One region of the Turicibacter sp. genome, then DNA from elsewhere that is predicted to be linked to it. Evidence: riboswitches for the same ligand, from Rfam matches in the RefSeq annotation. Region 1 holds a riboswitch; each other region holds the start of a gene.
The links. A riboswitch is a leader RNA that binds a small molecule or an ion and turns the genes downstream of it on or off. The one in region 1 is predicted to bind lysine.
Positions count from the first base shown of each region.

Region 2: it holds a riboswitch for lysine, as region 1 does, so the genes downstream of both, J6D32_RS01875 (Na+/H+ antiporter NhaC family protein) here and lysA (diaminopimelate decarboxylase) in region 1, are expected to answer to the same signal.
Region 3: it holds a riboswitch for lysine, as region 1 does, so the genes downstream of both, J6D32_RS08460 (transporter substrate-binding domain-containing protein) here and lysA (diaminopimelate decarboxylase) in region 1, are expected to answer to the same signal.
Region 4: it holds a riboswitch for lysine, as region 1 does, so the genes downstream of both, J6D32_RS01380 (YfcC family protein) here and lysA (diaminopimelate decarboxylase) in region 1, are expected to answer to the same signal.

Region 1 covers NZ_JAGAVR010000120.1:19,555-22,773, reverse strand. Annotated here, with positions in the region: gene J6D32_RS12940 (helix-turn-helix transcriptional regulator) at 1-535, opposite strand, end outside; gene J6D32_RS12935 (DUF2798 domain-containing protein) at 802-1,308, shown strand; lysine riboswitch at 1,465-1,643, shown strand; gene lysA (diaminopimelate decarboxylase) at 1,739-3,031, shown strand; gene J6D32_RS12925 (aspartate kinase) at 3,056-3,219, shown strand, end outside.
Region 2 covers NZ_JAGAVR010000011.1:10,881-14,099, reverse strand. Annotated here, with positions in the region: gene rlmD (23S rRNA (uracil(1939)-C(5))-methyltransferase RlmD) at 1-1,407, opposite strand; lysine riboswitch at 1,660-1,832, shown strand; gene J6D32_RS01875 (Na+/H+ antiporter NhaC family protein) at 1,990-3,219, shown strand, end outside.
Region 3 covers NZ_JAGAVR010000065.1:17,785-21,003, reverse strand. Annotated here, with positions in the region: gene J6D32_RS08465 (amino acid ABC transporter permease) at 1-494, opposite strand, end outside; gene J6D32_RS08460 (transporter substrate-binding domain-containing protein) at 497-1,309, opposite strand; lysine riboswitch at 1,386-1,553, opposite strand; gene J6D32_RS08455 (endonuclease MutS2) at 1,666-3,219, opposite strand, start outside.
Region 4 covers NZ_JAGAVR010000008.1:78,580-81,798, reverse strand. Annotated here, with positions in the region: gene J6D32_RS01385 (M20 family metallopeptidase) at 1-241, opposite strand, end outside; gene J6D32_RS01380 (YfcC family protein) at 367-1,800, opposite strand; lysine riboswitch at 2,076-2,249, opposite strand; gene proC (pyrroline-5-carboxylate reductase) at 2,546-3,219, opposite strand, start outside.

The sequences.
Region 1 (3,219 bases):
GCATATTTTTGTTGGATAAAGTTTGCATTGTTTGTAAAATAGACATGACTTCAAGTGGAAGATAATTATACGTATAGTTTGTTGCAAATCGCTCAAAATCAAAATCATTTTTTAATAAAGGGCGAATCACATCATTGAAATAATTTTCATAAATCGTGATTTCTGCACCATGAAAATGTTGTCCTTTTGTCCAATTCTGCTTCCCTTTTAAATCTTTTTCTACAACGAAAAAAGAAGAAGGTTTAAAAGAAGAAATGGGTTGATTATCAATTTGAAATTCTGTTGTCCCTTTGTGAACCGTTCCAAATCGAACAAGTCGCTGTGGGTTATCAAAATTTAATGTAAAATGATGGGGAATCGTATAATCAGCAATCCCGAACTCATAATAACCAGGGCGTTCGTATAATAAGAAATAGCCATTTTCAGGATGTTCAATATCTTTGAAAATTTTACAATACTTCTCTTGGAATGCCTTGAAATTTAACTCATAAAGGACCGCTTCTCGAAACTCCTCTGAAGAGTGAACGATTGTCATGCTAAAACCTCGCTGTCAAAAAAACTGATTTTAATTAAGTATAACATACTACAAAAGTCGTTTTCAAAATGTATCTTTAAATGATTGAATTCGATAAAATAATTGACTTTTTGTCTCTAAATGAGTTAAAATCTAATTATAAAAAATTAAATAATGAACTAGAACAAACGACACATGTAGTGCTTTGCACGTAAATCTGATTACGGTACAAGGTGACTTCGTGTGTCTTTTTTTGCGTTCTTTTACGAAAAGAAAGGAAAGATACTATGCCAAAAACAAAAATTCAAAAATTATTCTTTGCTGTACTAACTGTTTTTATTACAGTTCATTTATTCGTCTTTTATAACGTAGCCATTGAAATGGGAGGAATGTCAAATCAAGTCTTTGTTACTTCTTTAAAAATCGTTCCGATTGAATTCATCTTCGCCTTACTTATTGAAATATTTATTGCAGGTCCTCTTTCAGAAAAACTTGCTTTTAGTATGATTGATTTCAAAAAAGATAGCCAAGTGATTATTACAACCGTATTTATTTGCTCGACTATTGTCTTCATGTGTCCCTTAATGTCATTAGTTTCAACTATTTTATTCCACGGTTTCACAAGCGAACTAATTGCTACTTGGTTCCAAAATATTGTGATTAACTTACCCTTTGCTTTCTTTACTCAAATTTTCTTTGTTCAACCCTTTGTTAGATATATTTTCCGATTTGTCTTTAAACACCAGTTAGATAATGAAAAACAGTACGATACAAATGAAATTGAAGTCGCTTAAGATGAAAAAGTTATCCTCCTAATTGAGGATAACTTTTTTTCTAATACTAAAATATGACATCCAAACGGAATAAAGGGGGGATGATTGACATAAAATAAAGAGAATTCACAATTAAATAGTATTAAGCATGATGAAACGTGCTTATTCAAACCATCATTAAAACGTAGAGGTTGCGAAGGCTTAAGAGTACTAATAACGAGGTAAGCGCGATGACTTATTGGGAAAGGAAGATTCGCCGAAGAGATTAACTGACGCTTTAAGGTTAATTCTCTGGGGGTGCATAAAAGATATGCATCACTGTCACAAAAATCACTTTGTGGTGTGCTACATTTGAGGATATCCCAACCGATTTTTCGGTATATTAAAGGCCCCTTGAATGTATTCGAGGGGCTTTTTTAGTGCCTTATCAAAATGAAAAAAGGAGTCTAGGATGAAACTACATGGAACAATGAACATTGAAAATCAACAATTATTTATTGGAGGGGTAAGTTGTCAAACATTGGTTAACACTTATCAAACACCACTTTATGTCTTTGACGAAGCACTACTTAGACAAAATTGCAAAGATTATAGGAAGCATTTTAAAGTTGAGGAGCGAGGGAATCGTGTGGCTTATGCCGGAAAAGCTTTCTTGCCACTTTACATGTGTCACCTGATTAAAGAAGAGGGGCTTTATCTTGATGTTGTATCTGGTGGTGAACTGTATACTGCTTATAAAGCTGATTTTCCAATGGATCATGTTTTGTTTCATGGTAATAATAAGACATTTGATGAAATCAACATGGGCTTAGAGTATGGTGTCGGTGTTTTTGTAGTTGATAATTACTATGAACTAGAGACGCTAAATACAATGTGTCATAAACGTGGTAAACAACAAAATGTTTATTTAAGAATTACACCTGGTATCGAAGCACATACACACGACTACATTAAAACAGGACAAATCGATTCGAAATTTGGATTCACCTTATCGAATGGGGACTTACAAAGATGTCTTGAAGTGTTTCATAAGTATGAGCATTTAAATTTAATTGGTTTGCATGCGCACATTGGATCACAAATTTTTGATGTGAATCCCTTTTTAGATGAAGTTGAGATTATGATGACACTCGTAAAAGATATTAAAGAGCAATTTGGATTTGAGATTACTGATGTTGATTTAGGTGGAGGAGTCGGCGTTTATTACACAGAGAAGGATGCACCTAAATCGATTGCACAGTTTTGTGAGGCAATTTTAACAAAAGCCCAGACGGTTTGCGAAACTTTACAAATAGATATTCCAAGATTGATTATTGAACCAGGGCGCTCAATTGTTGCCAATGCAGGAAGTACTTTATATACGGTTGGGTCAATGAAAGATATTAAAGATGTTAGAACTTATGTTAGTGTCGATGGAGGAATGACAGATAATATTAGGCCTTCTTTATATCAAGCGGTTTATGAATGTGCCATTGCAAATTGGATGGAATCAGGAAACGAGCGTCATGTTACGATTGCCGGAAAATGTTGCGAAAGTGGGGATATCTTAATAACTGACGTTGACGTAAATAAGATTGAAAGTGGGGACATTTTGATTATCACCTCAACAGGTGCTTATGGTTATTCCATGTCCTCAAATTATAATAAAATTCCAAAAGCAGCAGTTGTTGCTGTGAAAGATGGTGAGGCTCAATTAATTTGTCGTCGTCAAACATATGAAGAACTTCTATCACTAGAAGTTTAAAGAGGTAAACAGGAGGGGAATTAAATGGGGATTTTAGTGCATAAATATGGCGGCACATCAGTTGCAAGTACGGATAAAATCAAAAATATTGCTAAAAAAATAGTCGCTGAAAAAGAAAAGGGACATGATCTGGTCGTTGTTGTTTCAGCCATGGGAAAAACCACAGATGATTTGATTGAATTATCAAA
Region 2 (3,219 bases), on a different contig from region 1:
TTAACGACGTGAATCTTTTTTTACTTTTTCTGATTTATCCATACGAGTTAAACGAACAACCGCTTCAACATGAGATGTTTGAGGGAACATATCAATCGGTTGAATATAATCTACTCGGTATTTTTTTGTTAACTCTTTTAAGTTTTTAGCTAACGTTGATGGATTACATGATACGTAGACAATACGTTTTGGTTGGACACGTTTTAACATCTCAATTAACTCAGGCCCCATTCCCGTACGAGGTGGATCGACGATAACCACATCTGGTTTGAACCCTTCATTTGCCCATTTTGGCACGATTGACTCTGCTTTACCAACCGCATAATACGTATTATCAATGTTATTTAATTTTGCATTTGCTTTCGCATCAATGATAGCCGCACGAGTAATATCCACCCCACGTACTTCACTTGCCTGATCAGCCACCCATTGACCAATCGTTCCAACTCCACAGTAAGCATCTACCACTTTTTCAGTTCCTGTTAAAGAAGCAGCATACTTCACTTGATTATATAACTTCACTGTTTGTTCTGGATTTAATTGATAGAAAGCGCGTGGTGATAAATTAAATTTAAATTTACCTAAACGATCTGTAATGAAATCTTCTCCCGCTACTTTAATCATATCTGGTCCAAAGATTTCATGCGTGTCATCAGAATTATAGTTGACATAAACTGACTTCACTTCAGGACAATACTTCATTAAATCAAGCGCTAAAGAATACATCTTCTTGAAGTCTTTATTCGCTAATACAAACGTCACTTGAATCTCACCTGTTCGATATCCACGACGAACGACAATGTGACGAGCTGTTCCTTTTTTCGTTTTGGGTGCATACGCAAAAACTTTATAATCATCTAATAAATCAACCGCGTGATTCACGACTTTGTTGATTTCTTCGTATTGAACCTCACAATCTGTGACATTTACTAACTCTCGTGAGTTCATGCTATAGAATCCGACCATCACACCATCTTCATCATACCCAACTGGCATTTGAGCACGGTTACGATAATTATATGGATTATCCATTCCCATCGTTGGACGGATATCTAATTCTTCAGGATCTAAATTGGTGTAACGTTCAACCGCTTGCCAAATGGCATCGCGTTTAATACGCAATTGTTCCGGGTAGGTCATATGTTGTAATTGACATCCACCACATTGTCCATAAACCTCACAAGCTGGTTGACAACGATGTCTTGATTTTTTCTTAACGCGTACTAATTCTGCTTCTGCATAACCACCTGCTACACGTGTACAAGTTGCCACAACTTCTTCCCCAACTAATGTTCCTGGGATGAACACCGCTTGTTTTTTATAATAACCGATTCCCTCACCGTTAATCCCGATGCGTTTAATCGTCACTAAAAATTCTTGACCAACCTTTAAAGGTGACATATTCATAAAAAAAACCTCCAATGCTTTTAAGCTACCCTTTATCTTACCACATTCGTGATTATTTTACATATCTTATTCGCAGATAGTTGACAAAATCCTCTCTTATTCGCAATAAATACACTGAGATGATGATCTTTCATTTATTATGTTGCAATGATACGTAATTTTATACCATTTTTACTTATTTATAACAATTCATATTGACTCTACAATAAAAGATGCTACAATAGGGATAATTGAATACGTCTCTGTTCTCTTTGATGAGTTAGAGGTGCATGGCTAAAGAGTAGGAATTTCGAGAGTGACGTCTAAGACAAATTCTAAAAGGTATCCATGCCGAAGTGAAAATAGTGTCCGCTATTTTTTGCTGGGGTTAGATTGAAGAAGTCTAACACTGTCACTGCCTATGGTAGTGGAGAACTAATGATCGGAGAGTTAAATAATACGTGTATCACTAAGGGATCTTTTTTTAGCTACCCCATTATTGAGCAATGTATGAGTTTAACTCTGCATTGCTCTTTTTTTTATAACTTTCAGAGCCGGACGAGATGATTCAATCAAAGTTCAATATAAAAGGAGAGAATGAAAATGGTTGGAACCATCTATGCCTTAATTCCGGCAATCCTCACAATTCTTTTGGTTATCATCACACGTCGCGTTATCTTATCACTAGGAGTCGGTGTCATCTGTGCTGCTTTAATTTTATCAGCATTTAGCATCGGAGATACCATCTCAACCCTACTCATCACTTTTAGTTCTCTAGTCATTGAAGAGGATGGACTTTACGGATTCTTAAATGAGTGGAATATGTCCATCATCTTCTTTTTAATCGCCCTAGGTATTATTACAGGCTATATCGTCTTATCAGGAGGGGCCACTGCTTTTACAAAAGCCATTATTCGTCGCGTTCAAACACGCGAAGGGGTACAATATACCGCTGCTATTTTAGGAATTCTGATTTTTGTTGATGACTACTTCAACGCTTTAGTCGTTGGAAATGTCTCAAAACCATTAGCCGAAGCACAAAAAGTATCGCGAGCTCGTCTCGCTTATATCGTTGATTCAACGTCAGCACCTATTTGTGTCATTTCCCCCATTTCAAGTTGGGCAACTGGAATCATGGGTTCTATGGCTGTCATCTTAGCAGGAGCAGGCATTTCTTACAGTGCCTTCTCAGCCTTCTTAATGACCATTCCTTATCATTTTTATGTCATCACAACCCTCATCATGGTCTTCGTTGTCATTCGCTTTAACTTAAATCTTGGATTAATGAAAAAATACGAAGCCGACACGTTACAAGGAAGCGACAGCTCAATTGTAGGCAGCGAACTATCGAATCCTCATGAAAAAGATGTTGAATCTTCAAAAGGAACGATTTGGGACTTAATTCTTCCTATTCTAACCTTAATTATTGTCACGGTTGGAACAATGGCTATCACCGGAATTCAAGGGGCACAATCAGTCACTGATCCTGAGTTTAACTTCTTCTTCACCGTCCTTGACAACATCGCTCTCTCTAAAGCACTTCGTTATGGAGGAATGGCTGGATTAATCGTTTCAATGGGACTGGCTTATCGTCATGTTTTAAACAAAGAAGTCACACTACCTGATTTTTTAAAAGCTTTTATGATAGGAGCTCGCTCTATGTTTGGAGCGATTGGAATTTTATTATTAGCTTGGGCGATTTGTGAACTAGTTGGAGCCTTAGATGCTGGAGGCTATTTAGCTTCAGTGATTACAAGCACCAATATTAATCCAAACTTTATTCCAGTTGTCATGTTTATAGTCGCAAGTTTTATGGCTTTCTCAACCGGAACA
Region 3 (3,219 bases), on a different contig from region 1:
TTTTTAATCGCCTGAGGTAAGATAATGTACATCATCGATTGAAAAGCGGTCATTCCAATACTTCTAGCGGCTTCAAGTTGCCCTTTATCCACTGACTGAATACCTGAACGGATAATTTCTGCCATATAAGCCCCAGTATTAACCGAAATAATCACAATCCCTGCAGTTAATGAACTCCACCCTAGAATAGGACGTAAAGCATGATATAAAAACATCGCTTGCACCATCATTGGAGTCCCTCTAAAAAACCAAACGTAAAGACCTATCAAACAGTGCATCATTTTTTTTAACACTTTTACACTTTTTAAGTCTCTTGGTTCAATTGTAATCGCACGCAATCCCCCTAGAACTAACCCAATAACTAAGCCTAACATCGTTCCTAAAAAAGCTAAAATGAGTGTCATTTTAATTCCATACATGAACAAATCAAAATTTTTAACAAATAAAGAAAATGATTTATTTAAAAAGCCATTTTGAGTGGTTAAGAACATCATAATTATTCACCTGTTGGCGCACTTTCGCGAGATTCTGTCATCCATTCATTTCGAGTCGAATCTGAAATATTATCTAAAGCAGATTGAACTTGATTAAAGAACTCTGTACCACGACTGCCTTCTTTTAATCCAATTGAAACAGATGTATCAATATCAAATCCTTTACCTTCTGCAAAGTGAACAATAGTCAAATCTGGATTAGCTTGAATGACCCCTTCGGCAACGGGTAATTCAGCCGTAATAGCATCTGCTTCATTTGATTGTAAAGAGACCACTAACTCAGGATAAGAAGATTTAGGTGTTAAGTGATTCACCCCTTCAATTTGGTCAATTACCGTATCATAATTAGTATTCATCTGTCCAATCACATTTTTACCACTAAAATCTTGAATAGATGTTGCATGAACTAAATCATCGTCTGCACGAACAATCAGTACCATTTCTGATTCAAAATAAGGTGTCGTAAAATCAATTCCTTGTTCACGTTCCTCATTAGCGGTCATCCCAGCAATAATCGCATCAATTTCTCCCGATTCTAGTGATAATTGCAAACCATCCCACTCTAATTTTTTAATCACTAACTCTTTTTCCATGCTCTTTGCAATTTCATTTGCAATTCTCACATCGTATCCATCACAAAATCCTGCTCCACCAATTGATACACTTGTCTGTGTTGGTGCTGACGTTTGCCAGTTAAACGGAGCATAATTACATTCCATTCCAACCGTAAACGTATCTTTTGAATTACTTGTAGCATTCCCGCTACATCCTGCAAGCAAAATACATCCTGCTAACGTTACAACTAATTTTCTCATATTAAAATCTCCCCTTTGATTAAAATTGATTGTAACAAAAAAAGTCGTGCTATTAACACGACTGAAAAAAAGTCCTCTGTTTAATAGCTCCTCTTCAAAACTGAAGGAGTGTTACAGGTATTTCCTGCAACCCCAAGTGACGTATTTGCCAATACGAAACTTTCGGCGATGATTACCTTTCCAACATTTCCTCACTTGCCAGCTCCCTGTTGTACTCTGATGCAACGCTACCTCTATACGATTTTTTTTGTCCTCTTATAAAATAACATGATTTCCATATAATGTAAACTTTATTTTGAAAAATATATTTTCACAAAAAAATCTATCCCGATTGACTCGAGATAGACAGGACTCCCTTATTTTAATTCAACAACCGTTGCTCCAGTTCCACCTTCACCGGCTCCCCCAAATCTAAAGCTTGCAACGTGTTTATTTTGTTTTAAATATTTATGAACCCCTTGGCGAAGAGCTCCCGTTCCATGACCATGAATAATCGTAATCGTTTGATATCCAGCCAATAAGACATCATCAAAGTATTTATCAAGCATTAACATAGCATCTTCATAGCGTTCTCCTCGTAAATCCAATTGAATTCCGACATGGCTATTACGTTTATGAACCATTTGCCCTTTTTTTGTTTCCTTTTTCTGAACCGATTTACGTAAATATTGAAGATCTTCAGGTTTAATGTTCACTTTCATCATACCCAGTTGAACCATCCATTCTCCATTTTTGGTTTGCTCAATCAGTTCACCTTGACGATTTAAAGATAAAACCATCACTTCATCACCTGGTTTTAACGGCTGTTTATTTTGAGCCTTTTTCTTAAATTGCTCTGCTTGTTTCGCCTCTGCTTTCTTTAATGACGTCAATTTTTCTGTTAACTCATGATCTTTCATTGATAAATCAGCCATTTTTTTCGCTCGACGTAAATCCATCACAATTTGTTCTGCTTCTTCTTTTGCTTGGCGAACACTTTCAAATGCTTCTTTTTTGATATCCTCTAAGACTTTTTCACGTTCTGCCTCAAATTTTGCCAGTTTTTGCTCATATTCTTTTTTCATTTCTTCAACTAATGTATTTTGTTGCTGAAGATGTTGAATCTCCTGATCTAATTGTAATCCACGATCCTCAAGTTTTGTAATTAAATCCGTCATTTCTGTTCGTTCACTTTCAACATATGAACGAGCTTGATTTAAAATGGCCTCTTTTAATCCTAAACGTTTTGAAATCTCAAAGGCATTTGAACGTCCAGGTACTCCAACAAGTAAACGATACGTTGGGGAAAGCGTCTCAACATTAAATTCAACCGATGCATTAATCACATCATCTTGCTCATAAGCATAGGCCTTAAGCTCAGGGTAATGCGACGTCGCAATCGTACGCGCTCCTCGAACCTTAACATAATTTAAAATCGAAATAGCAAGTGATGCGCCTTCTTTCGGATCGGTTCCTGCCCCTAGCTCATCAAATAAAATCAAGCTATTCACTGTTAAACGTTCCATAATTTTAACGATATTTGTCATATGAGATGAGAACGTTGATAAACTTTGTTCAATACTTTGTTCGTCTCCAATATCAGCAAAAACATGATCGAAAATAGCCAATTGTGATGACTCGTGTGCCGGAATTAAAAGACCTGCTTGTGCCATCAACGTTAGTAATCCCACCGTTTTTAACGTAACAGTTTTCCCCCCTGTGTTTGGACCTGTGATTACAATCGTCGTATACTCATCTCCAAGTTCGATGTCATTAGCCACAACAGACTTTTGATCAATTAAGGGATGTCTAGCAGCCACTAAACGGATAATCCCTTTAGTATTTATTTTAGGACGCGTTCCATTAATTAAACGGGCATACTTTCCTTTTGCAAACATGAAGTCAATTTCTCCAAGAAGCTCAACATTTAA
Region 4 (3,219 bases), on a different contig from region 1:
ACTCACATAAATAAGCGACAGATAATCCAGGTTTTTTACTATCGTAAACCGCTGTAAATGCTGTTTCTAATCCTGCAACACCTACTTCAACTGAAAAATTATGTTCTTTTAAAAATGAAGTTAATGTATTTACAGCTTCGAACTCTTGGTTTCCAAGCTCAGGATGATCATGAATATAGTCACTCATTTCCCATAATCTTTGTTTAAGCTCTTCACTAATTTGCAATAATTGTTCTTTCATAATGCCCCTCCTGTATACAAAAATCTATTGATAGATTTCTTCTTATTCTAATTCATTTTTCATTTTAAGTTCAACTATAGTTTACTAGGCATTCTCTATAAAGAAAATGCCTAGCAAAATTAATATTATGACCAACCCATTAAAATAGCAATTGTAATAAAGATAATAGCAATTACTCCAAAGATAACTTGTAGTGGTAAAATCCATTTAATCCATTTTGACCATGGGATACCTGCTACCCCCAAACAAGCCATTAAGACTGCACTTGTTGGGAAAATCGCATTTGAGAATCCATCACCAAATTGGAAAATTAAAATTGATGTTTGCGGTGTAATTCCAACTAACTCACCAAGTGGCGCCATAATCGGCATTGTTAAAGCTGCTTGTCCTGAACCTGATGAAATAAAGAAGTTAATAAACATTTGAACAAAGAACATGACATATCCCGCAATTAACGAAGGTAATTGACCGATGAAGTTTGATAATTGGTAAAGAATTGTATCAATAATTTGACCATCTTGTGCAAGAATCACGATTCCACGAGCAAATCCAACCACAATAGCTGCTCCAATCATATCTTTTGCTCCACTTACAAACGATGTTGCCATATCATCAAAACTTAAACGTCCAATAAATCCTGCCACGATTCCTGTAGCTAAGAATAAAGCCGCGATTTCTGGAATAGCAAAATCAAATTTTAGTACTCCAACGACAATTCCAGCTAAACAAACTAAAATCGAAGATAAAATAATTTTATGTCTTACTGTAAACTCGATATGTTCTTCAGTTGATTCTTTTAATGCTTCACGACGTGACTGATCAATTTCATAAACGGGACTTAATTCTGGATTACGTTTGATACGACGACCATACCACATTAAGAATAGAATAGATGCTAAAGTTGTAACTGCCCAAATTAGAGTACGGAATCCCACACCTGATCCAGCTTGAACATTTGCAATACTTTGAGCAACCCCTACTGAGAATGGATTAATCATTGCTGTAGCAAAACCAACAATACATCCAACATAAGAAATAGCCATCGCCATAATACTGTCATAACCTAAAGCTAAACAAAGTGGAATCAACATTGCAATAAATGGAATTGCCTCTTCCGTCATTCCAAAAACTGCGCCACCTAATGAGAATAATCCCATAATAAACGGAATCATTAACATCTCTTTTCCATGGAACGATTTAACGGCACTTGTAATTCCAGCATCAATTGCACGTGTTTTTGTAATAATAGCAATTGCTCCACTTACGATAAATAAAAAGGCAATAATTTCTGAAGCTCCTACAATTCCTTCTAATGGAGCTTGTAATAAACTAAATAATCCTTGCGGTGATTGCTCGATGTATTGGAACGATCCATCCACAACGACTGTTCGACCTAAATCATTAACCACTCGCTCATACATCCCAGCTGGTAATATCCATGTTGCTACGGCAACGATGACTAAGATAAAAGAAATAATAACTAGCGTATGTGGTACTTTAAATTCTTTTTTCGCACCTGCCTCAGTTTCAATACTTCTGGCTCTTCTAAGACTTAACATATATTAATCTCCCTTCAGGTTTTTAACATCCAATAAAGCATTGTCCCCATCTTTTCTTGGATGGTATGAGGTGCAAGAGCTTCACAATAAAAAAAGTCTTGAGTATCACTCAAGACTTTTCAGAAATAATCACATAACGTGCGTTTACTTTTGAATGCTCAAATGATAGCCCTCCACAATTTTTATGGTTGGCTTTAATAAAAAAAAGCCTTGAGCAAATCACTCAAGACTTTGAATTTTAATATATCATTTAATCGATATACAATGCATTCATCTTAAATGATAGCTCACCACAAAATATTTTGTGACAGTGTTAAGTATATTTTACATAACACCAGCTCTATCACCTTAAAGTATCGATGATAGGCTTCGGCGAGAACTCCTTTCCTATTGCGTCTACGTCTTCACTCTTCAATAGTACTCTTAGTTACCGCACCTCTATCTAAAACCTATTTATTTTTTAATTAATTAAATCATAAACTATATTCTATTCTTTTGCAAGTGTAAATTTATGTAACTATCCAATAAAATTTCTATTTTATATTTTTTTAATAAATACACTATAGAGAGCTAACTATAATAAATTTTTAAAAATGAGATGGCCTTAATGAGTATTAAAGAAAAAATTCATGAAATGGAAATTCATCATAAAGAACAACATCATGAGGAAAAAAAATTTGAGAAAAAAGAAGATAAATTATATAAATAGCCTATAAAGACACGCTAGTTTTAAAGCGTGTCTTTTTTATTTACTCATTTTTTTAGATTTCTTTGCACAAGCTTCCATAGCATTCATAATACTTGCTCTAAATTCCTCTTGTTCTAATTTAGCAACTGCCTCAATTGTTGTGCCACCTGGTGAACAAACTTGATCTTTTAATCCCCCTGGATGCATCCCTGTTTCTAGTACCATTTTCGCCGCTCCAAGCACTGCTTGTGCAGCAAATTCGTAAGCAAGATTTCGTGGCATCCCTTGTAAAACAGCAGCATCAGCCATTGCTTCAATCATCATATAAACATAAGCAGGTGATGATCCACTCACAGCAATAACGGAATCAATTAATACTTCAGACACCACTTCACATTTTCCAAAACTATTAAAAATAGCAATCACTTGATTTAACTCATTTTCTGTAACATTGCGATTTGGTATAATTGCTGACATCGCTTCACCGACTTGTGCTGGTGTGTTTGGCATTGTACGAACTACCTTAATACTTTTTTGAAAATAGTCCTCAATCATTTGAAGTGTTGGTCCTGCTGCAATACTCACAATAATGGTTTCTTTATGAATACTTTCTTTAATTTCATCAATAATAGCGGGATATAAATATGGCTTAACTGCTAAAATAACAATTTGACATAAATTTGCAACATCTTGGTTTGAAGTTGTCCCATTTATTTTATAATCTTCAACAA